One region of the Bacillus sp. 1A genome, then DNA from elsewhere that is predicted to be linked to it. Evidence: riboswitches for the same ligand, from Rfam matches in the RefSeq annotation. Region 1 holds a riboswitch; each other region holds the start of a gene.

Region 1 (10,185 bases):
ATAACATCGTGACCAGCTGCAACGACTTTGTTAACTTTTGCAACAAGTGAAGCAAAAAATTGTGTAGGCAATGATGTTACTATCTCAGAAGGTTGAAATAATTTCATACTTTCCACCTCTTTTGAAAGTTGTTACAATTCTAGTGACAAATGATATAATCTTTCCAGTATTTTGTAAAGAAAAAATTAAGAATGGGGCTGACAAAATGAAAGTCGCATGTATTCAAATGGATATTGTCTTTGGAGATGTAGAAAAAAATATTGAGAATGCTAAAAATAAAATAAGCGAAGCGATGAAGGAAAGACCAGATGTGATTGTCTTACCAGAACTATGGACAACGGGATATGATTTAACGAGGCTTACTGAAATTGCAGATAGGGATGGATTGCAAACGAAAGAAAAGCTGAAAGAATGGTCGAAGCAATATGGTGTACATATTGTCGGTGGTTCTATAGCGAAGCAAACAGAGCAAGGTGTTACAAATACAATGTATGTGGTAAACAAGGAAGGAGAACTAGTCAATGAATATAGTAAAGTGCACTTATTTCAGCTTATGGATGAACATAAATATTTAATCGCTGGAAATAGTACAGGTGAATTTAGGCTAGATGATGTAGAGTGCGCCGGCACAATTTGTTATGACATTCGTTTTCCAGAGTGGATGCGCGTTCATACTGCTAAAGGTGCAAAAGTTTTATTTGTTGTAGCAGAATGGCCATTGGTTCGTTTAGTGCATTGGCGTTTGTTACTGCAAGCAAGAGCAGTTGAAAATCAGTGTTATGTTGTTGCATGTAATAGGGCAGGAAAGGATCCGAATAATGAGTTTGCCGGTCATTCTTTAATTGTCGATCCTTGGGGCGAAGTTGTTGTAGAAGCGAATGAAGAAGAATCAATTTTATTGGGAGAGCTTCATTTTGAGAAAATTAAAGAAGTACGCAAAGGAATTCCAGTTTTTGCAGATCGTCGTCCAGAATTATACAAATAAAATGTTGACAAGTGATTTTTATTCTTGGTATAGTCTTCAACATAAAGTTAAAAATTCAAAAAATTATACAACTCTTATCAAGAGCAGGTGGAGGGATTTGGCCCGATGAAGCCCAGCAACCGACCGTAATACCATTGTGAAATGGGGCGTTTATTTACGCCAAAAGGCACGGTGCTAATTCCAGCAGAAAGTAAACCTTTCTGGCAGATAAGAGGGGAGAAGATAAACTTCAAACCTCTTTCTTTGTGGAAAGAGGTTTTTCTACGTCAGAAAAACCTCTGAATTAAAAAAGGGGGAGAAGACGATGGGATATTATTCATTAACTGAAACGACAGCTATACAATATGCGAAAGAACATGGTTATTTTGAAAAGAAAGCAAATGTAGTTTGTCATGAAATTGGAGATGGAAATTTAAATTACGTGTTCAAATTAGATGATGGAGAGAAGTCTATTATAATCAAACAAGCACTGCCATATGCGAAAGTAGTTGGTGAGAGCTGGCCACTGTCTATAAAAAGAGCGACGATTGAAAGTAAAGCATTACAAATTTTTGCGAAGTATGTGCCGGAATATGTGCCGGTAGTGTACAGTCATGATGAAGAGTTAGCAGTAACGGTCATAGAAGATCTATCGAGGCTAACAATTGCAAGAAAAGGATTAATAGATGGAGAGGAGTACCCGCTTTTATCCCAACATATTGGTCGCTTTCTAGCACATGTGTTGTTTTATACTTCAGATTTCGGTTTACAATCAGAAGAGAAAAGGGTACTAGAAGGTGCATTTGTAAACCCAGATCTTAGTAAAATCACGGAAGATTTAGTGTTTACAGATCCGTTTAGTCATTATGATACGAATGATTATGAACCAGAGTTACAACTAGCGGTGGATGAACTATGGAGTGACAAAAATTTAAAATTAAAAGTAGCACAGTATAAATATAAATTTTTAACGAGAAAAGAAGCGCTTATTCATGGTGATTTACATACTGGTAGTATTTTTTCATCCCCTGCTGAAACGAAAGTAATTGATCCAGAATTTGCAACATATGGTCCATGTGGATTTGATCTTGGCCAATTTATTGCAAATTTATTATTAAATGCACTATCCCGTGAAGAGGAAAAAAGAAGTGTGCTATTTTTCCATATTGAGAAAACATGGAGTTATTTTGTAGAAGCTTTTACGAAGTTATGGATTGGAGAAGGTGTAGAAGCATATACGAAAGAGAAACAATGGTTGCCAATTATTTTGCAAAATATTTTTACAGATGCCGTTGGATTTGCCGGATGTGAGCTTATCCGTAGAACAATTGGCTTAGCGCATGTAGCTGATTTAGATGGAATAGCAAATAAAGAAACGAGGATTCAAGCTAAGAAACAAGCGTTATCCTTAGGTAAAGAACTAATAAAATATGAAGCTAAGAGTGCTGATATTCAACTGTTCCGAACATTATTTCAACAGACAGTTTCTGGAGGGATAAAAGCATGAGTACAATTGTTACGGTTCCGAGATCTGTCAGTTGGAAAGGTGATGCCATTGCAGTATTAAATCAAACAAAGTTGCCGCATAGTACAGAATACAAAACATTAACGACGATTGAAGAGGTATGGAAAAGTATTGTCATGCTAGAAGTACGAGGAGCACCTGCAATTGGAATTGTAGCTGCATTTGGCTTGGCACTTGCATCAAAAAAATATAATACTGTACATATGGAAGAATTTCAAAAGAAGTTTAATAGAGATTGTAATTATTTAGGAACGTCACGCCCGACAGCAGTCAATTTATTTTGGGCAATCGATCGTATGAGAGAATCCATTCGAGAAATTACTACAATAAAAGAAGCACAAAAAATATTAGAAGAAGAAGCGCTTCTCATTCAGCAAGAAGATGAAGCGGTATGCCGGAGTATTGGAGAACATGCATTAACATGCTTTAAAAACGGTGATAACATTTTAACAATTTGTAACGCTGGAAGTATTGCAACTGCTAGATATGGTACTGCATTAGCACCGTTTTATATTGGGAAAGAAAAAGGTGTACGTTTACATGCGTATGCGTGTGAAACGAGACCGGTTTTACAAGGCGGGCGTTTAACGACCTGGGAATTAAAACAGGCAAATATTGATGTAACACTTATTACAGATAATACGGCAGCGCATGCTATTCAAACGAAAGAAATAAACGCGATTATTGTAGGAGCGGACCGAATTGTCGCAAATGGAGATGCAGCAAATAAAATCGGAACAATGAATTTAGCTATATTAGCAAAGTATTTCGATATTCCATTTTACGTTGCAGCTCCGTTATCTACGTTTGATATTACGAAACAAACAGGTACAGAAATTGTTATTGAAGAAAGAGATGAAACCGAAGTTACGAAAATTTTTGGAAAACAAGTGGCGCCAATTGGAACTGATGTTTATAATCCTGCATTTGACGTAACACCGAATGAATTAATTACAGGTATTATTACTGAAAAAGGCATCATACACGGAGATTATAAACGGGAAATTGCATCGTTATTTGAAAGACAAGCTAATACATAATAGCTTGTTTTTTTATCCCGCATTAACGGGCAGTAAGACCCCCACCTCAAAATTCAGCGGAAGCAAAGAAGTTAGGTGGGGGTCAACTGCCCGTAAAAGCCCGATTGGTTCAACTAATAATCAGTGGGGGATGAAGAAAACCCCCACTGATTAAAGTTTCACTTTATGCCTAAATGTTTTCTTTTCTCTTATTTATATAATGGAAGGAGGCGGAAAAGATGGAAGAGTGGATCAGGATGATAGGTAATGTAGGGTTTCCGATTGTTGTAACATTATATTTACTCCATCGTATTGAAAGTAAATTAGATGGGGTAATTGTTGCAATCGAGAAACTTCCTAAACAATTACTAAAGTAGGAAGGTCCTCGCGATAGAAAGTAAAATAAAGTTTGCTCTTCGTGAGCAAACTTTATTTTTTACCCCCGCATTAATGGGCAGTAAAAGCCTTCACTTTATTGAGCAGTATAACCACCATCGATAACAACGGCTTGTCCAGTTATACCTCTTGCTTTTTCACTCGCTAAAAACATAGCATAATCAGAGATTTCTTGTACTTGCAATAAGCGTTTTTGTGGTACAAGTGGATAAATAACATCTTCTAAAACATTTTCAAGTGGTACATTTCGTGTAGTAGCTAAATCTTGTAGTTGATTACGTACAAGAGGGGTATCGACATAACCAGGACAAAGTGCATTAACGGTAATTCCGTGAGTAGCGCCTTCTAAAGCGGCAACTTTTGTTAATCCAATTACGCCATGTTTGGCGCTATTATAGGCAGATTTCCCAGCAAATCCAACGAGGCCATTAATGGAAGCGACATTAATAATTCGGCCATATTTTTGTTTTTTCATGATTGGGAAGGCATGCTTAATTGCGATAAAAGGAGCGATTTGCATAATTTTAATAAGTAGTTCGAACTTTTCGGTTGGAAAATCTTCAATTGGTGAAACGTGCTGCATTCCTGCGTTGTTAATTAATATATGTAATGAACCGAAATGATTAACTGTTTGAGAAATTGCAGCTGTAATTTCTTCTTCAGATGTAACATCACATTTTAAACCGATAGCTTGATAGCCTTCTTTTTGTAATTGTTCAGCAGCTTCTTTTGCACGTTCTTCAAGACGATCGGTAATCACAACTTTTGCACCTTCTTTTGCAAAAGCGTTTCCCATTTCATAACCAATACCGCTTGCAGCACCTGTTAAAAAGATAACTCGATTTGTAACCATGGTGAAAAACATCCCTTCGTAATAAAGTTCTCATATTGCTCTATTTAGAGAGGGGATAATAAAAATCCTGCAAAGATTTGGATAAATATTGTTAGCTATCTTGTTTTGCAAAATAGTCTCTGCTATACTATTTTGTAAAGCAAGATACTTACGCTTATCTATCTTGTAAAACAAGATAGTGGGAGGATTTAAATTATGTCGACAAGTCAAATGCTGAAAGGGATTTTAGAAGGATGCTTACTTGCTATTATTTCTGAAGGTGAAATATACGGTTATGAAATGAGTGAAAAGCTAGCGAAGTATGGCTTTACAATGGCGAGTGAGGGAAGTATTTATCCGTTATTAATACGAATGCAAAAGGAAGGATTAATAACAAGTGTAATGAAGGAATCTCCATCTGGCCCAAAGCGAAAATATTATACATTAACAGAAAAAGGTGAGGAAGCACTTCATGAATTTATGGATCGCTGGGAAGCGATGCAAAGTAGTGTAGAGCGTCTACTTGAGGGGAAGGGGAGAAAAAAATAATGATATCAAGTGAAGCACGAAAGTTTTTATTAGATATGAGATTATTTTTAGTGGCAAAGGGTGTGAAAGAAAGCGATATTGAAAATTTTATAGAAGATGCAGAACTTCATTTAATCGAGGGTGAGAGTGATGGGAAAAGTGTAGAAGATATTTTCGGAAGCTCACCGAAAGAATATGCAAATGAACTTGTAAAAGTAATGGAAAAGGATAGACAGGAAACGTGGAAGCAAATTGGTTTTACAGTAATGAATATCGTATCGTTTTGGATTATTGCTTCTATCCTAATAGTGAATAACGGATTATTACAGATGTCACTTATTCAGTGCATTGGCTATAGCTTTACATTGATTGTAGCTGTAATGGGTCCTAATTTTCTACTTCGCAAAATGACCTTCGTAACAAGTTTTACAAAAACGTGGTTTTCTATGTGGGCTTTAGTTATGATCGTACCAATGTTTCTAATAGGGGCTGTAACGATATTAGATGTGATATATCCTACCAAAATGTTTATATTCACTCAAACGCAAAGCTATATATTAGCTGGAGTTATTTTTATGATCACAGTAGCGATAAATATATATTTTGAAGGATGGTTTAAAAACTTATATTTAATTATTCCACTTTCGATTATGTTACTGTTTAAAACATTTACATCAGAAGATCTCGTGCCAATGTTATTTCAAATTATATGTTTATACGGAAGTTTGTTTATTTTAATTTTCCTTGAAATTATGATGAAGACGAATAGAAGAGTAACGGTTAAATAAGGGAGGGTTTATCATGCAGATTTCTAAAGAAGGAGAAAAGTTTTTAATCGATACGAAAGTGTATTTAATAACAAAAGGAATGAAAGAAGAAGATGTGGACGCTTTTATAGAGGATGCAGAACTTCATTTAATAGAAGGTGAGAAAGAGGGAAAGACGGTAAGCGATATATTCGGTGATTCACCAAAAGAATATGCGGAAGAATTAGCGAAAGAAATGGAGAAGGATAAAGGCGGGAGTATAAAGAGTATTCTTGCCATGATAATTGGTATTGGCGGGTATTGGATATTAACTCATATTTTATTTAATAATCCGAATCAGCAATTTACACTAACGAATATACAGTTAATTGGCTATCCTATCGTCTTAATCATTACGATTATTGGAACCATTGTTGCGTTTAGAATGTCTTCTTTTAAAAATAAATTTGTAGAGTTCGGGATTATTTACATAATAGTAATGGTTCCTATTTTATTATTAGTATTATTGATGTTTGTTGATAAATGGTACGGTACACCTATTTTGCAATTGTCGACAATGCAAACATATATATTAGCAGCAAGTATCTTTTTATTACTTTTTGTTGGAGAAGTGTATGTCCTTGGTTGGATGGGTGTTTTGGTGCTAATTGTTCCTTTAGCGATTATGTTTATATTTAAAGAATTAGAAGAAAAAAATGTATTTTGGGGAATTGCAAAGATATTACTTATGTATGGAAGTATATATGGGTTAATGAGATGGTCTTTAAAAATTGAAGAGAGAAAAAGTGTAAACGAGTAGTTCAAAAAAGTGGCTGCTCTGGATATACAAAAAATTTTTTCCAAAGAAATACTATATTTTGATTTTTAGAGGGATTTGGTTTAGGTGTATAGTGTATCCTTTGCAGCCGGTATATCGTTTGTTAATTGGAATAAATTGTTTTAAACAGTAACATGACAGTTACTGTTTTTTTCTTTGTAATAAAGAGCTTTGTAAAGAGAGCTCTTTTTGTTCGTTTGTTAATAAGGAATGAATATGGACGTTTTCAGGACGAGGTACGATAGGGTACATAAGATTTGTTGGAGAAGGATGGTGCTCCGAGCCAGTTAGGGAATGAGGATCTGCGTGAGTAAGTTTTCCATGAACACGTCTTGTAAATAAAATATGACCGACTTCGTGAGCGAGCGTATATATATTTTTCATGGGAGCAGCCGAATTTGTTAAAACGATATAACCAGTAAGTTGCTGTTGTTTGGCTAAAGAGTAAGCGCAGGCAATTACGGCTGTTTCTTTGAAATAATCACTGCCAATATAACAAATGTAAAGGTCGCATTCAGGAGCTTCATTTACACATGTTTGGAAAAAGGATGCTAATTTTTCCTGACTTTGAATAGAATTTTTATAACTAATTTCACGGTCAGAAAAACGAAAAAGTTCATTTAAAATGATTACGTCTTTAATTTGAAATGTAATGGGGTACCAAATTGATTCTGCAACTGCTAAATCTTTTGCGATACGGTCATCAGAAATATCGGCGCCTGGAGTAATGCAAATACATATATTGACGTATGGATCCATAAGGAACACCTCAACTGAAAAAATTCTTTCTATAATATATGTTGGGAAAAGACCCTATGTATGGATAAAAGCCTTGTTTATTACAAGTCGAAAAAATTTCATAGTTCTATAACATGGTGTGGTCATCTTTTTGATATAGTAAAGAAAAGGGGGAGAATATATGTATACATTAAAAATCGTTTCAGACAGAGAAGCACTTTATCAATTTGCGAGTTATGTAAGAGTTGTACAAGGGGTTGAAGATGTATATGTAGAGGTGGGAGAACCTTTATATGAACACCCATTAATGAAGTTTTATGTACATATTAAGCTGGAGGAAACATATGAGCAACATAAAGCGTTACAAGAAATAGCAAGATTAGTAGAATTAGGGCGTTTTACATACGTTCATTATCGTAATGATGAAATTGAAGAAGCTTTTGAAGCTGTAAAATATGAAAGTTTTAAGAAATAAAATTGGAAAAAAGGAAGTGAAAGCTTCCTTTTTTTTCTTTGAAATTACATCAACAAAAGAAGAAAAATTTTGTTATGATAAGGAAGGGTGAGGAAAGGAGAGTTTACATATTGGGGTATATTGAAGAGTTACGCAAAGTCGTTGGGACAAGACCACTTATTCTTGTTGGGTCAGCAATAATTATACTAAATGATAATCAAGAAGTATTGCTTCAATATCGGTCAGATACATATGATTGGGGTGTACCTGGCGGCGCGATGGAACTAGGAGAAACGACGGAAGAAACTGCTCGCCGAGAATTATTCGAGGAGACGGGATTAACTGCAAAAATCATGCAATTTCTAGGTGTCTTATCAGGAAAGGAAGTGTATTTCCGTTATCCTAATGGGGATGAAATTTTTAATGTTATTCATCTGTATCAGGGGCATCATGTGAGTGGAGAATTAAGGCTTGATCATGAGGGATTGAAGCTTCAATATTTTCCGGTAGATAAGTTACCAAAATTGAATGAAACGACAGAGAAAATTTTACAAAAATTTTTATATGCATTAACAGAATAGAAGGTTAATTCCTTCTATTTTTATTATATTAAATATTTTGATTTTTTAGTATGTTTATAGTATGATAGATGTAGACATACATCTTATGGAATTTCACCTAAAAACTGACTAGGGTACATAAGAGAGGGGCAAGTGCAAAATGCATAATGTTGTTATTACAGCTGCAGTTCGTTCGCCAATTGGAACTTTTGGAGGAGCGCTAAAAAATGTAACGCCAGTAGAATTAGCGGTTCCTGTACTTCAGGAAGCTGTAAAACGAGGCGGGGTAGAACCACACGAAGTTGATGAAGTAATTTTAGGTCATTGTATTCAAAGAACTGATGAAGCAAATACTGCAAGAACAGCTGCATTAGCGGCAGGATTTCCTGACACAGTTACGGGTTATACAATCCAACGTCAATGTTCTTCAGGTATGCAAGCAATTATGTCAGCTGCAATGCAAATTCAATTAGGTGTAAGTGATGTTGTAATTGCAGGTGGAGTAGAAGCAATGAGCTCAAGCCCTTATGCATTAAAACAGCACCGCTGGGGACAACGTCTACAGCACGGAGAAATTCGTGATACGGTGTGGGAAGTACTAGAAGATCCGATTCACCATATTATGATGGGTGAAACGGCTGAAAATTTAGTTGACCAATATGAAATTACAAGAGAGGAACAAGATGAAGTTGCGCTTCGTAGTCATACATTGGCACTGCAAGCAATCGAGTCTGGATATTTTGACGAGCAAATTGTTCCTATTACGATAAAAGAACGTAGAAAAGAAATAGTATTTTCGAAGGATGAACATCCACGTGCAGATATTACAGCGGAAAAATTAGCAGGATTAAAACCAGCTTTCCGTAAAGATGGATCTGTAACGGCAGGGAATGCATCTGGCCTTAATGATGGAAGTGCGGTTCTAGTATTAATGAGCGAAGAAAAAGCGAAAGAAAAAGGCTTACAACCGTTAGCTAGAATTGTTGGATATTCAGTAGCTGGAGTAGATCCGAAAATTATGGGTATTGGACCAGCACCAGCAATTCGTAAAGGGTTAGAAAAAGTAGATTGGTCATTAGAAGATGCTGATTTACTGGAAATTAATGAAGCTTTCGCGGCTCAATACCTAGCTGTAGAGAAAGAATTAGGTTTAGACCGTGAAAAAGTGAATGTAAACGGTAGCGGTGTAGGACTTGGACATCCAATCGGTTGTACAGGAGCTCGTATTACTGTAAGTTTAATTCATGAATTGAAGAGACGCGGTTTAGAAAAAGGAATTGCCTCTCTATGCGTCGGTGGCGGTATTGGGGTAGCATTATTTATAGAAGCACTATAAAAAAGAAGCAGCAATCGCTGCTTCTTTTTTATTAAGAATCAAATAAATGATGAAATAATCGATCGCGATTTTCAAAGAAAAGTTTTGTCGTTTGGTAATGCTCGGTTTCTTCTAATGTGGATTCATGAATCCCTTCTTGTGTTAAAGAATATATAGTGGATTCAGGATAAGCCATTAAAATAGGAGAGTGCGTCGCGATAACAAATTGTGAACCTTGTTCCGCTAGTTCGTGCATTCGAATAAGCATGG
Region 2 (10,185 bases), 1.4 Mb from region 1:
ATGTGCATAAGCTTTTACCATTTTCTTATGACATAGAAAAATTAAAAAAGTTAAAAGCAGCGTTTCTGCATAATACTGATTTAGCAATTACATCTTCCTATTGGCATAATTTAGAGATTAATCATCGAGATGCTCAAAAAGGAAATGGATTATATACTTTAGCAGAACATCTAAATATTCCAGTTGAAAATACTGTAGCGATAGGTGATGGGCTAAACGATGTATCCATGATGGAAAAAGCAAACATATCAATTGCAATGGGGAACGCAGTCGAAGAAATAAAAGCAATGTGTAAATACGAAACTTTATCAAATGAAGAACACGGTGTTGCACATGCTTTATATAAATATGTAATGTAATATAAAAAGAAAAAAAGAATCCAAATGGATTCTTTTTTTCTTTTTATTAGAGGTAAGGTATTCTATGAGATTCATAGAAGCCTTATTACTTTTTATTATATAGAATATATTGGAATAAATGTTTATATTTTTCATATTAATTGTGAAAAATTTATGAACTTTGTATTTTTTGTATTTTTTGTATTTTTATACTACTAAAATCGATGTGTATGACTCTGATATTAAAATCCGATTTCTGCATGAGTACCCGTTTTAGGTTGGTCGTACATTCAGAATTAATATGTGATGAACAAAATACGTACTGATTAAGGATTCATTTTATACGCTAATTCTTCTCTATTTTAATTGAAAAATAAAATTTATTCGAATAATTATTCTGCAGCTATATACCTAAAGGCACATTCTACGTATAATGGAGAAGTATAAATTTTGAATTTGTATTAATTTTACATATTGAGGTGAAAAAGGAATGAATGCGCGGCTAATGGAACTTATTGATGTGAGTACAATAGAAACCATGGCAGAACAGTTTTATAAATTAACCAACATATCACATCAACTTCTTGATGCTGAAAAAGAATGTATATTTTCTTTTGGAATAAATGAAATGAAAATATGTAAACTTCCCAAAATTGAAATCCCCATTTTTTTATACAATCAACATTTAGGATCTTTTGTAGTATGGTCAAACAAAAGTGACATTTTCAATTGTCAAAAATACTTTGAAATGCTTTCAAATCTAATTATAGATGGAGCAACAAAAATATTTCAAAGTAAAAATTCAACATTGCTCTCTCGAAAAGAAGAGGAATTACATACGATTTTACAAAATATGCCCGTTATGGTTGATGCGCTTGATTATAATGGAGATTTTGTTCTGTGGAATCGTGAGTGTGAAATTGTAACAGGTTATACCGCTGAAGAAATAATAGGGAATCCACATGCACTTCAATTATTGTACCCTGATCATGATTATCGTCACCAAATACAAACGAAATTTTTAACTTGTGGAAAAAATTTCAGAGATTGGGAAATGCACTTAACATGTAAAAATGGTGAAACCAAAACAATCATGTGGTCCAATATTTCAGAACAGTTTCCTGTAAAAGGATATAGCTACTGGGCTGTTGGTGTAGATATTACACATTTAAAAGCGATAGAAGAGCAGTTAAAACAACAAACGTCTGAATTGGAATTGATTTTTAAGGCTTTACCGGATTTATGTTTCTTAACAAAAGATGATGGCACAATTATAGATTATAAAGCAGGATCTCCTACAAAATTTTACGTACCGGCACAAGCTTTTATGGGAAAAAATTTTTTCGAAGTATTACCATCGCCAGTGGCGCAGCAGTTTCAGGAAGCAATTCTTCAAGTGAAGGAAAAAGCAACGAATGTAATTGTTGAATACCCACTTACAATTAATGATAGTGTTAATTTCTTTGAAGCCAGATGTTTACCATTATTACATGATAAAATTATGATCATTGTACGTGATATTACAGAACGGAAAAAGACAGAAGAATTGCTAAATAAGTCAGATACACTTGCAGCAATCGGTCAATTAGCAGCTGGTGTTGCTCATGAAGTGAGGAACCCATTGACAGTTATTAAAGGGTTTATACAGTTATTCCAAATTAATAAAGAAGATCAAGAAAAATATTTTGATTTAATGCTTTCTGAAATTGATAGAATAGAAGCGATTCTTCAAGAGTTTTTATCAATCGCTAAAACAGATGAAATAAATACAGAACAAAAAAATATTTATCAAATTTATAAAAATGTCGTTTCATTAATGAATACAAAAGCAATTATGACGAATATTCAAGTAGAACTATATGCAGACACCAAAGATATAAGTATTGAGTGCTCAGAAAATCAATTGAAACAAGTGTTTATTAATATTTTGCAAAATTCAATCGAAGCTATGACAGATGGCGGGAAAATTACAATTCATATTAAAGAGATAAACGATGAAGGTGTTATTATTCATGTAATTGATGAAGGAATAGGGATACCTGAAGATAGAATTAAGAGATTAGGTGAGCCTTTTTATAGTACGAAAGAAAAAGGTACCGGTATCGGATTAATGTTAAGTTATAAAATCATTGAAAGTCATCAAGGAAATATAAGTATTATGAGTGAAGTTGGAGTCGGGACAACAGTAACGATTTACTTGCCGAAAGCTCAGAGCGAAAAATCTCTATCAAATTATGATGATAGATTCGAATCAATACGTCCAATTATTAACTCTTAAATTACTAAATCCCCAATAACCAAAAGCTTAACTTTTGGTTATTGGGGATTTTTATATTTAATTTAGTAAACTTTACCTTTTCTTAACCTTTGTTTTAATTTCTATTAAGTTTTTATTAGTATATTAATATTTGTGCAAAGTACTGTATAGAAAATGTGCATTACTTTTAATATATAGATTCAATTATTAGTAGGAATTCGGTAAGGAGGAGATTATGACAAGGTGAAAAAGCATGAGAAAAAAAGTGGTAGAGCAATACCGACGCGGTTAAATATTTTATTTCTTTGTGTATTTTTATTATTTTCTGCAATGATTATACAGTTAGGTAAAGTGCAAATTTTCGATGGAGAGACTTATAAAAATGAAGTAGAAAAGAGAGAAAATGCAACTGTGAGCCTATCTGTCCCACGCGGAAAAATATTTGATAGAGAAGGCAATCCAGTAGTTGATAATAAATCTTTACGTACAATTACATATACAAAGATGAAAGGTGTAAAATCAGAAGATATATTAAAAACTGCAAGACAACTTGCAGACATAATTGAAATGCCGCAAGAAGATATAGATAAGTTAAATGAGACAGATAAGAAAGATTTTTGGATGCAATTAAATCCGAAACTGGCTGAAAATCTAGTATCGAAAAAAGAAATAGATACATTTAGAGAAAAGGATATTAGCGGCAAGAAGCTAGATAAAAAAATAGAAGAGTTAAAAAGAAAACGGGTTACAGATAAAAATCTTCAGGAATTAACAGAGAAAGATATAAAAGTGTTAGCTATTAAAAGTAAGATGACTTCTGGTTATCAAATGGCTCCTCAAATTATTAAAAAAGATGTTAGTGAAAAGGAATTTACTATAATTAGTGAAGGTTTAGCGAATCTCCCAGGTGTAGACGTATCGGTGGATTGGGAGAGAGTGTATGTAAATGATGGATTATTCCGATCTGTTCTTGGAAATGTTTCTAATTCCGATGAAGGATTACCAAGTGAACGATTAGATTATTACTTGGTACGTGATTATAGCCGAAATGATAGGGTTGGAAAAAGTTATATCGAGCAGCAATATGAAGATGTACTTCATGGTACAAAAAAAGAAGTAAGAAGCGTTGCAGATAAACAAGGTAATACAATTAGAACGGAAACCGTTTCTGAGGGAAAGAGCGGTAAGAATTTAACTTTAACAATAGATATGGAATTACAGAAGAAAGTAGAAGAAAGTATTGAAAAAATATTAAAGGCATATAAAGCGTCAGAATCCATGTTGGACCGTGCTTTCGTTGTAATGATGAATCCGAAAAACGGACAAGTATTATCTATGGCCGGGAAAAGACTTGTAGAAAAAGACGGAAAAACAGAAGTTGAAGACTATGCATTAGGCACAATGACTAGTTCTTATGAGCTTGGATCAACAGTTAAAGGTGCGACAGTTTTAACTGGATTTGAAACGAAAGCTATAACACCAGGTACATATTTTTATGATGCACCTATGAAGTTTAAAGGAACTAAGGAAAAAAAGTCTTGGAAAAAGTTTGGAAATATCGATGATTTAAGAGCGTTACAAGTCTCTTCAAACGTGTATATGTTTCATACAGCATTAAAAATTGCAGGTGTAGATTATGTGAAAAATAGTTCATTAAATATTAAACAGGAGTACTTTGATAAAATGAGGTATTATTTCAGGCAATTTGGATTAGGTGTTCCAACGGGTATTGATTTACCGAATGAAACAGCTGGACAAATTGGTAAAAAAGATAATCAACCTGGTTTCTTACTAGACTACTCAATTGGCCAGTATGACACCTATACGCCACTTCAGCTTGTACAGTATATTTCAACAATCGCAAACGGTGGATATCGAATGAAGCCACAAATTGTTCAAGAGGTAAGAGAGCAAACGTCGCAAAAAGATGAGATTGGTAAAGTGGTGCATTCAGTAGAACCAATCGTTTTAAATAAGATAGATATGAAAGAGGAATATATAAATCAAGTAAAAGAAGGATTTAGAAAGGTATTCCAAGAAGGTGATGGAACAGGAGTAAGGGCGTTCCAAAAAGCATCTTATAAGCCAGCAGGTAAAACAGGGACAGCACAGACAGTATACGGTGGAGAAAGTGATATTGGAAGAAATGAAAAAGGTGAGCGAAGAGAATGTTATAATTTAACGTTAGCAGGATATGCGCCGTATGATAATCCTGAAGTAGCATTCTCTGTAGTTGTGCCGTGGGTTATTAATGATAAATCTGGTATTAACTCTGATATTGGAAAAGAAGTTTTAGATGCTTATTTTGAATTGAAAAATAAGAGATTGACTGGAGAAACTATAAAAATAGATAGCTCTCAAGAAGGTTAAAAACATATGAAATAGTACAGAAACTAGAATCGACTTATTTAGAAATAGGTTCAAAATGGGTGATAGAGAGGTAAAATCATTCTATCAATTATTCACATTTTATAAAATAAATCATATATTGATAGCATAGGACAAGCTGAAATGCTTATTCTAACCTCACAGAACACTCCTTATCACGGTTTGGCATCTACTTATGTAGATGCCTTTTTTAATTTAATCACTAACAATTATTTATCAACCTAAAGTAGCAAGCATATTAGGACTATTAGGTGAAGGTTGACGGTAATAATTACAGTATGCTTAATAAGCGAATTGAAATGTAAGGAGTGAGAAATAAGTGCTAAATATTTTAGTGGTTAATTTTCCAGCAGAGGGACATGTAAATCCTACATTAAGTTTAGTCAAAGCCTATACTGAACGAGGTGATCACGTACATTATATTACGACAGAACAATTTAAAGGCAGAATTGAAGATTTGGGAGCTACTGTATATACACATCCAGATTTATTAAAGGAGATTTCTATTGATTCTGAAACTCCAGATGGGCTGAATTCTTTCTTTCGTGTACATGTTCAAACTTCTTTATATATATTAGAAATTACGAAACAATTATGTGAAAACATACATTTTGATTTCGTAATTTATGATATATTTGGCGCTGGAGAGTTAGTAAAGGAGTATTTACATATTCCAGGCATAGTTTCTTCTCCTATATTTTTAATTCCTCCAAATTTTTTGGAAACATTACCTTTTCATCCAAATGCAGAAATACCATTCCAACCTGATAAAATTTCTGAACAGTTACTATATCAAATGGAACATGAATTTGGAGTAACGCCTAAAAATAATCTTCAATTTATGCATAACAAGGGAGATATTACTCTTGTGTACACAAGTCGCTATTTTCAACCTAATAGCGATTTATTTGGAAGAAATAACATTTTTATTGGTCCTAGTATTTCAAATCGTAAAACAAATGTAGAGTTTCCACTTGAATTGCTTAAAGGTAAAGAAGTTATATATATTTCAATGGGGACACTGCTTGAAGGGCTTGAACCATTCTTTAATACGTGCATTGATACTTTCTCGGATTTTGATGGAATAGTTGTAATGGCAATTGGTGATAGAAATGATCGTTCTAAAATTAAGAAAGCGCCAGACAATTTTATAATTGCTTCATACGTACCCCAATCAGAAATATTAAGTGAAGCAGATGTTTTTATTACACATGGCGGCATGAACAGCGTACACGATGCTATTTATTTTAATGTTCCATTTGTCATTATTCCACATGATAAAGACCAACCAATGATAGCGCAAAGATTAACTGAACTTGAAGCAGCACATCGGTTATTGAAAGAGAATGTTAATGTGCAAACGTTAAAAGAAGCGGTAACAGATGTTCTTTCAAATAAAAAGTATAAGCATGGTATACGAAAACTGAATGATAGTTTTTTAGAATGTGGTGGTTCAAAAGAAGCAATTGCAGTGATTACATCTCTTTTAAATAAATAGTTTAGACAATATAAAAGCATAGAGGCACTACCTTTATGCTTTTATATTATTATACTGCAAACTGCACAGCAGTATTTGCATGTAAAAAAGCGGTATCAAAAACAGGTACAGTAAGGTCGTTTTGGGAAATGAGTAATGGTATTTCAGTGCAGCCTAGCAATATACCTTCTGCGCCATTTTGAATTAATGAGTTTGTGATTTGTAAAAGTTTTTCTTTTGATGTTTTTGAAATAATTCCTTTACTTAATTCATTTAAAATAACATGATGAATAAAATTTCTTTCCTCTTCAGTTGGGATGATTGTCTCAATATTAAAATTTGCTAGACGTGATTTATAGAAGTCTTGTTCCATCGTTTGTTTCGTACCCAATAGTCCGATACGCTTTATATTCTGTTCTACCATTTCTTTAGCACTTACATCACCAATGTGAAGAAGTGGAATAGATATTGCATTTTCTACTTCTTCAGCAAATAAATGGACCGTATTGGAACACATTAATAAACAATCAGCTCCGGATTTTTCAACCTTTTTTGCAACTGTGACTAATTCGTTTTTCACTTCTTCATATTGATGATTTTGTAATAAAGTAGTTACTTCACCAAAGTCCATGCTATATAAAACAAGCTTCGCATTTTGATCATATTGAGAGAGTGTAAGTGTATTAATATGTTTATAGTATAACGATGTAGATTCCCAACTTAGTCCACCAATTAAACCGATTACTTTCATCGTACATTCCTCCCGTAACTATTTTGAATTCATTATTTCACAATTCCGATAAGAATACAATGATTTAAATGTACCGTTAAACGAAAAATAAAAATAATTAGAAAAGTGTTGAAATTTATACTTATTAGTGCCATAATACGAATTACAAATTAATACTTATCCAGAGAGGTGGAGGGAACGGCCCTATGAAACCTCAGCAACCCCTATATAAATTTATAGGAAGGTGCTAATTCCGCAGAGGACACGATGTGTTTTTTGGAAGATAAGAGGATTCTTGAACGTGAAGAAAATGACCTCTTATGTAAGGGGTCATTTTTTGTTGTATAGAAAGGGAGTGTCGATGCATAATTCATTTTCAAAATAAATATAGAGTAATAAAAGTTGACTAATACGGGAGGGGGATTGTAATGAACAAATTATCAACAAAGTTAGTAGTAGCAATCGGAATTGGAGCAGCATTATACGGGATATTAGGACTTTGGGGATTTTCTATTGCACCCAATACATTTATTAAACCTGCATTAGCTATTTTAACCGTTTTTGGAGCGTTATTTGGTCCAGTGGCAGGACTTTTAATAGGACTTATCGGTCATACCGTAACAGATACAATCGCTGGTTGGGGTATTTGGTGGGGTTGGGTTATTAGTTCAGGCATTATCGGCTTTGCAATGGGCCTCATTCAAAAAAGAGTTAGCTTTAGTGTGAAAAACGGGACGTATAATAAGCGGGATATTTCTTATTTAGCCATTACTGGGTTAATTGGTATTGTCATTGCTATTATATTTGCTGGGGCATTCGATGTTATTGTGATGGGAGAACCATTTGACAAAATTGTTATACAAGTATTAGGAGCAACAATTGCTGATGTTATTGTATTTTTAGTTCTTGGATTGCCAATTACAATAGGTCTAGCTAAATCTAATAAGAAACATACACATTTAAAAATTGAAAAGTAGGGATGTTAACATGCAACCAATCATTTCTTTTGAACAATTCAGCTTTCAATATGAACATGCTGCGCAGCCTACTGTAAAAGACATTACATTTCATATATACCCTGGAGAAAAAGTACTAATTGCTGGACGGAGTGGTTCAGGGAAGTCAACGTTAGCTCATTGTATAAATGGGCTAATCCCCTTTTCTTATGAAGGGATTAGTACTGGTAATATTTTAATTGCCGGAAAAGACCCGAGGAAAGAGAGTGTTTTTGAACTGAGTAAACAGGTAGGAACAATTTTGCAAGATCAAGATGCTCAATTTATTGGTCTTACAGTAGAAGAGGACGTAGCTTTTTATTTAGAAAATGAATGTGTAAATCAAGATGATATGAAAAAGATTGTTTCGGACTCATTAAAAAAGGTAAAGATGCATGCTTTTCATAAACAAAGTCCACATGAATTATCAGGAGGGCAAAAACAAACTGTTTCTTTAGCAGGTTTGTTAACAACAAATGCTGATATATTATTGTTCGATGAACCGTTAGCAAATTTAGATTCAGCAAGTAGTTTACATACGATAGAACTTATTAAAGGCATACATAAACAATATAATAAAACAATTGTAATTATTGAACATCGAATAGAAGAAATGTTAAACCTGGATTTAGATAAAATCATTTTAATGAATGAAGGGGAAATTGTTGCGATAGGGACACCAGAAGAGATTTTAGCGTCAAATATATTACCATCTATCGGCTTAAGAGAGCCTATGTACGTAGAAGTATTAAAGAAATTGCCGTTTGATGGTAATAATGACGTAATATATTACCCGCTTGAAAATCTTCAAAGAGAAAGTGTTCGTAGCGTAATAGATGAGTGGATGGAGAAGCAAGTTTCTTTTAAAGGTACTCCTACAAAAAAAGAATTATTGAAAGTAGAGAATTTGTCATTCTCCTATCCTAATAAACAAAAAGTATTGGACAATGTAAATTTCTCTATATATGAAGGTGAAATTGTAGCACTTTTGGGCCATAATGGAGCCGGTAAATCAACATTAGCTCATAGTCTTATAGGCATAAACAAAACAAAAAATGATAGGATTGTATTTGATGAAGTAAATATCAATTCTTGGTCTATTCGTAAACGTGGTGAGGTTATATGTTATGTGATGCAAAATCCAAATCAGATGATTACACAACCTACTGTTATAGAAGAGGTTTCATTTTCATTAAAATTAAAAAAGGTTTCAAAGGAAGAAATTAAGCTTAGAGCGGAAGAAACATTAAAACTTTGTGGTTTGTATCCATTTCGAAATTGGCCAATTCAGGCATTAAGTTATGGACAAAAGAAGAGAGTAACGATTGCATCTGTACTAATAGCAAATCCGAAACTTATCATATTAGATGAACCGACAGCGGGACAAGATTATTATCATTATAAACAGTTTATGTCGTTTATTAGAAAACTAGCTGTAAAGGGAATATCTTTTATTTTTATCACACATGATATGAATCTCGCTTTAGAATATGCAGACAGAGCGATTGTTCTAGATGAAGGGGAAATTATTGCGAATAATTCCGCGTGCGTTGTATTAGGGGATACAGAAACGTTACAAAGGGCGAACCTAAGGGAAAGTTCTTTATTCAAACTAGTTAAATTTAGTGGAATTTCATATCCTGAAAGGTTTATGGAACATTATTTTGAGGATATTAGGAGGGAGGAAGGTGTATAGTACATATTTTCATCGCATGGATGAAGCAGTGAAATTGTTGTTATTTATTTTTTGTATGACACTTACTTTTTTGTTTTTTGATTTTCGTATATTGCTATTTGTATTTATGATTGGATGTATCGGACTTCTAGTTGCTAAAATCCCATTTCGTAAAATTTGCCTTGTTTTTACTGTTATATTTACATTTAGTTTATTAAATTCTGTCATGATTTTATTTATTACACCAACTCATGGATCTGAATTAACCGAATCATATACTTCGTTTTTACATATTGGATATGCAACAATTACATATGAAACATTA
Region 3 (10,185 bases), 200 kb from region 1:
TTATAGTTTTCAAATAGTAGAACATATTCCAGTAGAGCCGTTTGATAAAAACGTAGAAAAAATTATTACAGAAAAAGGAACAATGGTTAAAAATGGGCTTGTATAGACAAATAAAAATTGACGAGACTTTTTCTTCTTGATTATAATAAAATATGTGAACGTTTTCTTATTATAATTTTTTATAGTAAGTGAGCATAGAGGGTGATAAAATGGTATCTATTTATGATATTCAGCAATTGCTAAAGAAATTTGGTACGATTATTTATACGGGTGATAGAATTGCAGATTTACAATTAATGCAAGATGAATTGCGTGAATTAAATCAATCACAGTTAATCGATCCACAAGACTATCAAACAGCTTTATTTTTATTGAAGCAAGAAATTCAAAAAGAGCTAAATAAGAATTAGATAAAGGTAGGTAAGCAACATGGAAGAGAAATGGTTAGTTGGGGTTGACCTTGGTGGTACAACAATTAAATTAGCATTTATTAATGTGTACGGTGAAATTTTACATAAGTGGGAAATCCCTACGAATACAAATGAGCAAGGAAAACATATTACGCTTGATGTAGCGAAAGCTATTGATAAAAAGTTAGAAGAGTTAGGTGAATTAAAAAGCAAGTTAATCGGTATTGGTATGGGAGCTCCTGGTCCTGTACACGTGGCGTCTGGAATGATTTATGAAGCGGTCAATTTAGGATGGAAAAACTATCCGTTAAAAGATTTATTAGAAGTAGAAACAGGATTACCTGTTGTTATTGATAATGATGCAAACTTAGCAGCGCTTGGTGAAATGTGGAAAGGTGCTGGTGAAGGAGCAAAAGATTTAATCTGTATGACACTTGGCACTGGTGTTGGTGGTGGTGTAATCGCCAATGGTGAGATTGTACACGGCGTAAGCGGAGCTGCTGGTGAGATTGGACATATTACAGTAGTTACAGAGAATGCTTTCCCATGTAATTGCGGGAAGTCTGGTTGCTTAGAAACTGTAGCATCTGCAACGGGTATTGTGCGTGTTGCTATGCAAAAAATACAAGAGACTAATAAAGAGAGTGTTCTACGTTCTATGTTAGCAGAAGAAGGGCGTATTACATCAAAAGATGTGTTTGAAGCACTTGGACAAGGTGACGAGCTAGCAGGCGAAGTAGTAGAAAAAGTAGCTTCTTATTTAGGGTTAGCTGTAGCGAACCTTGCTAGTACGTTGAACCCAGAGAAAATTGTTATTGGCGGGGGCGTGTCTAAAGCTGGAGATGCACTATTAGAGCCAATTCAACGTTATTTCGAGCAATATGCTTTCTCACGTGCTGTAAAGAGCACAAAGTTAGCGATTGCAATACTTGGTAATGATGCAGGTGTTATCGGAGGAGCTTGGCTTGTAAAAAAGCACAAATACGAAGCGAAGATGGTATAAGTTGTGAAATATGAAAAGAGGAAGGGGAAACCCTTCCTCTTTTTGTGTGAAATCTTGATGAAGAATAACATGTAAATGAATTAAGCTGCTGGTGGGTACCCGTTATATAGAACAGTCATGATCGTAAACCATCCGAAAACGAGTACAGTTGCAATTGCAAAGCCGCCCGCGAATAAGTTTTTTTCGCGAAGAGTTCTAAGCGTAGCGAATACAGCTAACAGAGTGACTAGCGCAAAAATAATAACAAGGCCCATACAATATCCTCCTCTGTCTACCCATTCCTCAATATGAGTTTTTAGAATATTAACTCTTTTATATTGTACATGTTTTAAAAATGATTGTCGAGATAGCATCCTTTCTTTTCCTAAGAGAAAAAAATGTTGTATCATTGAAAGTAAGTTTAATAATTGGAGGAGATTTTCATATGAAATGGATACAAATGCCGTTAGGCCCATTACAAACGAATGCTTATATTTTAACGAATGATCAAAATGAGTGTATTATCTTTGATCCTGGTCACGAAGGAGAGAAGCTCGTTACATATTTACAAGAAGAACAATTAAAGCCACTTGCTGTTTTATTAACACATGCTCATTTTGATCATATTGGTGCTGTTGACGCGGTAAGAGACGCTTTTCATATTCCTGTGTACGTACATAAAGAAGAAGCAGATTGGTTAGGCGATGCAACTGTAAATGGCTCTCAAATTTTTATGATGAATCGCAGTATTACAGCAAAACCAGCAGATCATATTATTAATGCAGAAGGTGCATTAGCAATTGGTTCATTTAATTTTGAGATTTTTGAGACGCCAGGACATTCTCCAGGCAGTATTTCTTATTATTGTAAAGAGGCGAATGCTGTATTTTCTGGTGATGTATTGTTCCAAATGAGCATCGGAAGAACAGATTTACCCGGTGGAAGTTTTGCTGAATTGATTGGAAGTATTGAAGAAAAATTATTTGTATTACCAGATGAAACAGTGGTGCTATGTGGACATGGTCCAGAAACAAGCATTGGTTTTGAAAAAGAGAATAATCCATTTTTACAGTAAGGAGCTAGTATGGAGATGGAGCTCATTTTAAAAGAATGGATGGAGAAAGAGAAGGATTATTCAATTTCATATAGTACGTATATGAACCTCGTATTGTACACAGAGGGACATGGCTATTATATGAAGGAACGTGAAAAAATTGGAAGACAAGGGGATTTTTTTACAAGTAGCAACGTATCCTCTGTTTTTGCAAAAACATTTGCTAAGTTTTTTATTCGTCTTGTTGAAAATGGTGAAGTTGCTCCGAATATTTGTGAGATTGGTGGGGGAACAGGAAGGTTTGCCTATGATGTTTTACAAGAGTGGAAGCAAGTATCTCCAAAAACCTTTATTGATTTAAACTATTCAATGATTGAAATGAGCCCTTTTCATAGAAACTTTCAGCAGAAAAATCTTTGTTCGTTTTCTAATGTGTCGTATTATACGTCGCATAGTGAAATGGGAGAATCATTCGAAGGCGTTCTTTTTTCGAATGAGTTATTTGATGCATTTCCTGTTGAAGTAATTGAGAAGAGAAATGGAATATTGTATGAAGTACGCGTTACGTACACAGAGGAAGGGAAACTCGCAGAAGTATGTAGACCGCTACAGAAAAATATTGGTCGATACTTATTGAAATATAATATTCATCTTGCTGAAGGTCAGCGTTTTGAAGTGCCACTTGCGATGGAAGAATATATAGTAGAAATTGCGAAATGGTTTCAACGAGGTGTATGTATTACCGTTGATTATGGATACACAAAAGAAGAATGGATGCATCCTGCACATCAAGAAGGAAGTTTACGAGGATATTACGAGCATAAGTTAATCCGTAATCCTTTAGAGCATCCAGGTGAAATGGATCTTACTACTCATATTCATTGGGACGAACTGAAAGAGATGTTTAGTCTGCAAGGCATGAATATAGTATGGCATAAGAAGCAATCTGAGTTTTTGTTAGCAGCAGGAATATTAGATCAGCTTACGGGTCACCAAGATCGAAATCCTTTTTCTGAAACTCAAAAACAAAATCGTGCAGTTCGTTCTATGATTTTGAGCGGAGGATTAGGGAGTGCATTTGATGTTGTGATACATACGAAACATATGCAACAGTTACACTTGGATCAGTATTTGAAAATATAAAAAAACAAGACACAGCATATTTCTGTGTCTTGTTTTTTTAATACGACTTTTTAATTATGTAGCATCATATATTTCCTCTCATGATATATATTTATATTAAAGATATGAGATAAAAAATATAAAATACGCCCTTTTTCTCTGTTTATGAGCTCTTAACCTAATAATACGCGAACGAGTTGAATAATTGTCTCGTTTTCTACTTTGTAATAAATTTCCAATCCTTTTCTTTCACTTGAAACGATTTTAGCACTTTTTAATTTTGCTAAATGCTGTGAAATTGTAGATTGTGGCATGTTTAAGCCAGTGTACATTGTAGAAACGTTGCTTGGACCACGTTCAATTAATCCTTTTACAATACATAAGCGAACAGGATGAGCAAGTACTTTCAATAATTCTGCATTGCTTTCATATAGTTCTATTTCTTTTTGAAAGGTTTCTAACATGTTCTTTTCCACCTCCGTGTGAGCTGTTATACCATACTATACATACCAAAAAATTAAAGAAAAGAAAACAGTTGTTGCAGAAAAAAAGTCCTAAAGTAAAGAAATTGTAAGAAAAGAGACCCTGATGTAAATAAAGTAGATAAATTTGCATGGTTTTGTAAAATGACATTTTTGGGTGAAAATTTCGATGCGTTTTAAAAATTGAAAGATATAGATATATTTGTAACACAATTTTATCATGATTTTCTTATTCTTTCAAATGAATATACAAAATTTTTAAAATAATAAGAAAAAGGAATTATAATGTTATATATAGAATATAAAACAGGTTAAAAGAAAGGAAGCTGAATATAGTCAGCTTCTTTATGGTGATAACAAAATATTTGGGTATAGCTGATAAATTTTAGAATTACCAAGACATTAGTTATATATTCTAGAGTTCATCTTTTATCAGCTTTAAAAATCTGCGGTTCCATATGTTCTCATAAAAATCAATTGTCTCTTTTGCGGACATAAATGGATTATTTAACGTAGAGGTTGCTTTCTGTACCATGAAGTTTTCGTATTCTAGTCCATGGGAAAATTTAATCGTAGCATCCATACAGTACTCTGTTTGGGCACCACAAAATTCAATACGGTGTACAGATAATTGTTCTAAAATCTCTTTCAAGTTTGTTTTATAAAATGAATTGGCATGTGTTTTTCTTACAAAAAAATCTTGTTCCTGAACATCTAGATCAGCATGAATAGCCCAAAGTTCTTTTTCGGGTACTAAATCATCGTCACAATGTTGAATAAAAATGATTGGTTTATTTGATTTTCTGTATGAAGAAATTCTTTTATTTACTTTTGTAAGTAAATTTTGTAAATCGAATAAATGCTCTTCGCTATAACATACTCCATTTTGTAAATCGATAACGATTAAAACATCTGCACAAGTATCCATTATTTTTGCCCCCTTATTTACTTCTTAATATATCAATTAATTCATTATTTAGAAATAGATGGTGCTCTTTTGTTTTTTTATGGACTATACGAAAAGTAAAAAATATACTTAACGGTATAAAAAAGAAGATATGAAAACTTAATTTCATATCTTCTGTTCGTTCTATGCATTTACAGGTTCTTCTACATAAGAAAGGGCATTTTCAAAATCGGATATTAAATCGTCAACATTTTCAAGGCCGACAGATAACCGAAGTAATGAATTAGAAATTCCTCTTTCATCACGAGCTTCTTGCGACAGTGCTGCATGTGACATTTTAGCTGGGTAGGAAAGAATCGATTCGACAGCTCCTAAACTAACTGCAAAGACAGGTAATTTTACTTTTGATAAAAATTGGCGGAGTGCGTCTTCTGATTGTAAAGTGAAAGATAGGACAGCTCCGGCTGATGTAGCTTGAGATTGTTGAATATCAAATCCAAGATGTGTTTGTAAGCCAGGATAATAGACATTTTTAACTTTAGCGTGCTCTTGTAAATAATGTGCAATTTTATTGGCGTTTGCAGCTGAATGCTCAAGACGTACATGCAATGTTTTTAGACCGCGAAGTACGAGAGAACAATCTTGAGGACCTAAAATAGCGCCGAATGCATTTTGTAAAAATCCAAGTTTTTGAGCGAGTTCGGCATCTTTTACAACCGCTAATCCGGCAGTAACATCACTATGACCGGCAATGAATTTTGTGGCACTATGAAGAACGACATCGGCGCCAAGATCAAGTGGTTTCTGGAATAGTGGTGTCAAAAATGTATTATCAACAAAAGTAAGGGCGTCAATAGATTTTGCAAGTTTAGAAACAGCACGAATATCTGTCACTTTTAAAAGTGGATTAGAGGGTGTTTCCACATAAAAGAGTTTTGTGTTTGGCTTAATGTTTTGCTTTATTTCTTCTACATTTGTCATATCAACAAATGTATGTGACACACCGTAACGGGAGAGCACTTCAGTTATAATTCGGTAAGTTCCTCCGTATACGTCTTCTGAAATGAGTACGTGATCGCCTTGTGAAAGAAGGAGGAATGCAGTAGAAATCGCTGCAATTCCTGATGCGAAGGCAAATCCCTTTGTTCCTCCTTCTAATAAAGCAATGATATCTTCAAGAGCTTCACGAGTTGGATTACCAGAGCGACTATAGTCATATTTTCCGAACGTATCTACATCAAACTGGTGGAATGTTGATGTATTATAGATGGGAACGTTAACAGCTCCTGTTTGCGAGTCATGTTTATATTGGTTGTGCAGTAAGAGTGTATCTATAGAATAACTCATATTCTTACACCTTCTTTTACAAGTTTAATGGCTTGCTTTAAGTCTTGGATTAAATCGTTACTATTTTCAATGCCAACGGAAAATCGCAGAAGACGATTACATACACCGTTTGCTGTTCTGATTTCTTCAGGAATATCAGCGTGTGTTTGCGTTGCTGGATACGTCATTAAACTTTCAACACCACCAAGACTTTCAGCAAATGTAATTAAGGATAAAGATTGTAAGAATGGATTAATCCATGTTTCATCTTTCAGACGAAATGAGATCATGCCGCCTCTTCCAGGATAAAATACATCTGTCACCCCGTCTTCATCATTTAAATAAGCAACAACTGCTTTTGCATTTTCTTCATGTTGTCTCATGCGAAGCGCTAACGTTTTCATACCACGAATTAATAGCCATGAGTCAAATGGACTTAAGACCGCACCAGAGGCATTATGATAATGAGCGATTTCCTCACAAAGTTCCTTTCCTTTTGCAACGACAAGTCCGCTTAGGACATCGTTATGTCCCCCTAAATATTTCGTTGCGCTATGAAGTACAATGTCGGCACCTTCTGTTAATGGCTGCTGTATATAAGGCGTATAGAATGTGTTGTCTACAATAAGAAGTAGTCCGTGTCTTTTCGCTACAGTTGCGACAGCGGCAATATCAGTAACTTGCATTAACGGATTAGTTGGAGTTTCTATGAAAATAGCTTTCGTTTCAGTTGTGATAGCTTGCTCAATTTGTTTAATAGATTGTGTATTTACGTATCTACATCGAACATTCCACTTTTTTTCGTGCTCAGAAAATAATCGATAAGTGCCCCCGTATAAATCTTCAGATACAATAAGTTCGTCTCCGGAACGGAATAGGGAAAGGACGAGGAGAACAGCTGCCATCCCTGAACTACAGGCATAACCTTGTTCACCGTACTCTAAATCTGCGATTGCCTGCTCTAAAAGACCGCGAGTTGGATTGCCAGTTCGTGAATAGTCAAAGCCAGTAGAGTTACCAATTCCTTCGTGACGATAAGCAGTTGAAAAATAAACAGGTGGGTTAACAGTTCCTGTTGTAGTCTCGCTCCGGTTTCCGATTTGTGCTAGTTTTGTTTCAATAGTTGACATGTGAAAATTCCTCCTTTTTAAATTAACAATTAAGTGAATGTAAAATAAAAAAAGCCTTCTAAAGAAGAAGGCTTTCGGTTTGAATAGAGTCTTCTTCTCATCTGTCAAATCTTTCACAATTTGCTGGAATTAGCACCTTATTAACAAATGTTAATGGTTGCTGAGGCGTCAAAGGGCCAGTCCCTCTACCTCTCTAGATAAGAATGTTCGTATGAAATTTTATTATGTTTTTAACTTTACAACAAAAGATAATTGAATTGCAACTTTATTTTAAATAATTTTTATTTTTCCGCAAGTGTCATTGACTTTTGCATTTGTGCATGCTAAATTTATTAAAAAATTAACAAACATTGTTAAAAGGGGAACGTATTTCCTTTTAGCTACATAAATAAAATAATAAAGACAAACTCTTATTGAGAGCGGTGGAGGGAAAGGCCCTGTGAAACCCGGCAACCTTTAAACGAAATGTTTGAAACGGTGCTAATACCTGCAAAACGAATGTTTTGCATAATAAGAGGAGGAATGATTATGTCCCCCTCTTCAAAGTGAAGAGGGTTTTTTTTATATTGATAGAAATGAGGGAGATTTGTGAAATTACTAGATTTATTATCAAAAGGAATTGTAATAGGTGATGGCGCGGTTGGGACATTATTACATTCACATGGCTTGCAAAGTAGTTTTGAAGAATTGAATATATCTGATCCAGATTTAATTATATCGATTCATAAGCAATATGTAGCTGCTGGGGCTGATGTGATTCAAACAAATACGTACGGAGCGAATGAAGCGAAATTACGTATGTATGGCTTAGAGAATCAAGTTGTTCAAATTAATAAAGCGGCAGTGAAGATTGCGAAAGCATCTGTTACAGATAGAAATGCAATTTTAGGGACAATTGGTGGTATGAAACATATCGGAGCTGTTACAACAACTGATATGGAGCGAGAATTTATGCTACTTGAGCAGGCAAGTGCATTACTAGAAGAACAGGTTGATGGACTGCTATTAGAGACTTTCTATGATGAGTTTGAATTACTTCATGCTGTTCAGGTGTTACGAAAACAAACGAATATTCCAATTGTAGCTCAATTAGCGTTACATGAGGCAGGTACGACTCAAAATGGAAATGATGTAAATGAAATATTAAAGCAGCTTTTAGATTACGGTGCAAATGTCGTTGGATTGAACTGTCAACTAGGGCCACTTCATATGACGGAAGCTTTTAAAATGATATCGATTCCTCAAAATGGCTACTTGTCAGCATATCCAAATGCAGGTCTCCCGAATTATGTGGAGGGACGCTACGTATATGAGGGAAGTCCGGCTTATTTCGAAGCGATGACACCGAAATTTATTGAGCAAGGTATCCGGTTATTGGGTGGTTGTTGTGGCACGACTCCAGAACATATTGAAAGTATGAAACGTGCAATTGCAAATGTTACACCTGTAATAGAAAAGGATACGATTCAAAGACCGAAAGTAGTTCATACACACGAGAAGCGTTCAAAAGCTCATGTCACATTAGCAGAGAAAGCAAAAAAACAAACGACAGTAGTAGTGGAATTAGATCCACCGAAAACGTTAAATACGCAGCGATTTTTTGAAGGAGCAAGAGCATTGAAAAGAGCTGGTGCAGATGCTATTACTCTAGCAGATAATTCATTAGCATCGCCTCGCATCTCGAATATGGCAATGGGGGCATTATTAACGAAGCACGATATTCCGGTATTGACGCACTTAACGTGTAGAGACCATAACGTCATCGGACTACAATCTCATTTACTAGGCCTATCAGCGTTAGGTATGGAAGAAGTGTTAGCTTTAACTGGTGATCCAGCACGCGTTGGTGATTTTCCAGGTGCCACTTCTGTATATGATTTGTCCTCTATTGAGCTCATTAAAATGATTAAAGAAATGAACGACGGGCGCTCGATTTTAGGGAAATCAATTGGTCCAGCAACAAGGTTTTCAGTGGGAGGTGCGTTTAATCCGCATGTAAGACATTTAAAAGCAGCGGTTAAGCGAATGGAACGGAAAATAGATGCTGGAGCGGAATATTTCTTAACGCAGCCAATTTATGATATCGCGTTAATTGAAGAAGTGTATGAAGCGACAAAGCATTTGGAACAACCTATTTTTATTGGGATTATGCCATTAATAAGTAAAAGGAATGCAGATTTCCTTCATTTTGAGGTACCGGGTATTACACTACCTGAAGAAATAAGGGAGAGAATGGATGGACATGAAACGAAAGAGGCAGCAATTGAGGAAGGGATTCGCATTTCACAAGAATTGATCGATGCGGCGATGAAATATTTTAACGGCATTTATCTTATTACACCATTTCTAAAATATGAAATTACAGAACATCTTGTTAAATATGTGAGAGAAAAGCAAGAAGTGAAAGAAGGTATTAACTGATGAAATGTATAGAAGAAAAATTACAAAATAACATCTTAATATTAGATGGTGCAATGGGAACAATGATCCAGCAAGAGGACTTAACTGCGGAAGATTTCGGAGGAGAAGAGTACGAAGGCTGTAATGAATATTTAGTAGAAACAAGGCCTGATGTCATTTTAAAGATTCATAAAGCTTATATTGAAGCTGGAGCGGATATTATTGAAACAAATACATTTGGGGCGACGAATATTGTATTAAGTGATTATGAGTTGTCTCATTTAGATGAGGAATTAAATGAGAAGGCAGCACGTTTAGCGAAGCAAGCGGTCAAAGAAAGCGGGAAGGAAGTATATGTTGCGGGAGCAATGG

Evidence for each region. A riboswitch is a leader RNA that binds a small molecule or an ion and turns the genes downstream of it on or off. The one in region 1 is predicted to bind S-adenosylmethionine.
Region 2: it holds a riboswitch for S-adenosylmethionine, as region 1 does, so the genes downstream of both, ACUN0F_RS20130 (ECF-type riboflavin transporter substrate-binding protein) here and mtnK (S-methyl-5-thioribose kinase) in region 1, are expected to answer to the same signal.
Region 3: it holds a riboswitch for S-adenosylmethionine, as region 1 does, so the genes downstream of both, metI (cystathionine gamma-synthase/O-acetylhomoserine thiolyase) here and mtnK (S-methyl-5-thioribose kinase) in region 1, are expected to answer to the same signal.

The regions. Positions count from the first base shown of each region.
Region 1 is NZ_JBQYLZ010000001.1:2,510,289-2,520,473, forward strand. It holds gene ACUN0F_RS12825 (pyridoxal phosphate-dependent aminotransferase) at 1-107, opposite strand, end outside; gene ACUN0F_RS12830 (carbon-nitrogen family hydrolase) at 122-985, shown strand; SAM riboswitch class I at 1,057-1,199, shown strand; gene mtnK (S-methyl-5-thioribose kinase) at 1,290-2,471, shown strand; gene mtnA (S-methyl-5-thioribose-1-phosphate isomerase) at 2,468-3,529, shown strand; gene ACUN0F_RS12845 (YvrJ family protein) at 3,748-3,885, shown strand; gene ACUN0F_RS12850 (3-hydroxybutyrate dehydrogenase) at 3,981-4,757, opposite strand; gene ACUN0F_RS12855 (PadR family transcriptional regulator) at 4,953-5,285, shown strand; gene ACUN0F_RS12860 (DUF1129 domain-containing protein) at 5,285-6,052, shown strand; gene ACUN0F_RS12865 (DUF1129 domain-containing protein) at 6,066-6,830, shown strand; partial or broken gene ACUN0F_RS12870 (DNA-binding protein) at 6,838-6,974, shown strand; gene ACUN0F_RS12875 (hypothetical protein) at 6,990-7,607, opposite strand; gene ACUN0F_RS12880 (DUF3928 family protein) at 7,768-8,061, shown strand; gene ACUN0F_RS12885 (NUDIX hydrolase) at 8,172-8,621, shown strand; gene ACUN0F_RS12890 (acetyl-CoA C-acetyltransferase) at 8,761-9,936, shown strand; gene ACUN0F_RS12895 (AAA family ATPase) at 9,968-10,185, opposite strand, start outside.
Region 2 is NZ_JBQYLZ010000001.1:3,939,777-3,949,961, reverse strand. It holds gene ACUN0F_RS20155 (Cof-type HAD-IIB family hydrolase) at 1-359, shown strand, start outside; gene ACUN0F_RS20150 (ATP-binding protein) at 829-2,616, shown strand; gene ACUN0F_RS20145 (peptidoglycan D,D-transpeptidase FtsI family protein) at 2,839-4,965, shown strand; gene ACUN0F_RS20140 (macrolide family glycosyltransferase) at 5,303-6,481, shown strand; gene ACUN0F_RS20135 (aspartate/glutamate racemase family protein) at 6,531-7,211, opposite strand; SAM riboswitch class I at 7,365-7,480, shown strand; gene ACUN0F_RS20130 (ECF-type riboflavin transporter substrate-binding protein) at 7,619-8,167, shown strand; gene ACUN0F_RS20125 (ABC transporter ATP-binding protein) at 8,178-9,881, shown strand; gene ACUN0F_RS20120 (energy-coupling factor transporter transmembrane component T family protein) at 9,874-10,185, shown strand, end outside.
Region 3 is NZ_JBQYLZ010000001.1:2,311,433-2,321,617, forward strand. It holds gene ACUN0F_RS11655 (5-formyltetrahydrofolate cyclo-ligase) at 1-106, shown strand, start outside; gene ACUN0F_RS11660 (YqgQ family protein) at 210-410, shown strand; gene glcK (glucokinase) at 430-1,413, shown strand; gene ACUN0F_RS11670 (DUF2759 domain-containing protein) at 1,494-1,667, opposite strand; gene ACUN0F_RS11675 (MBL fold metallo-hydrolase) at 1,838-2,467, shown strand; gene ACUN0F_RS11680 (class I SAM-dependent methyltransferase) at 2,477-3,589, shown strand; gene ACUN0F_RS11685 (ArsR/SmtB family transcription factor) at 3,742-4,032, opposite strand; gene ACUN0F_RS11690 (cysteine hydrolase family protein) at 4,466-4,978, opposite strand; gene metC (cystathionine beta-lyase) at 5,141-6,304, opposite strand; gene metI (cystathionine gamma-synthase/O-acetylhomoserine thiolyase) at 6,301-7,413, opposite strand; SAM riboswitch class I at 7,508-7,617, opposite strand; SAM riboswitch class I at 7,821-7,930, shown strand; gene ACUN0F_RS11705 (bifunctional homocysteine S-methyltransferase/methylenetetrahydrofolate reductase) at 8,002-9,834, shown strand; gene metH (methionine synthase) at 9,834-10,185, shown strand, end outside.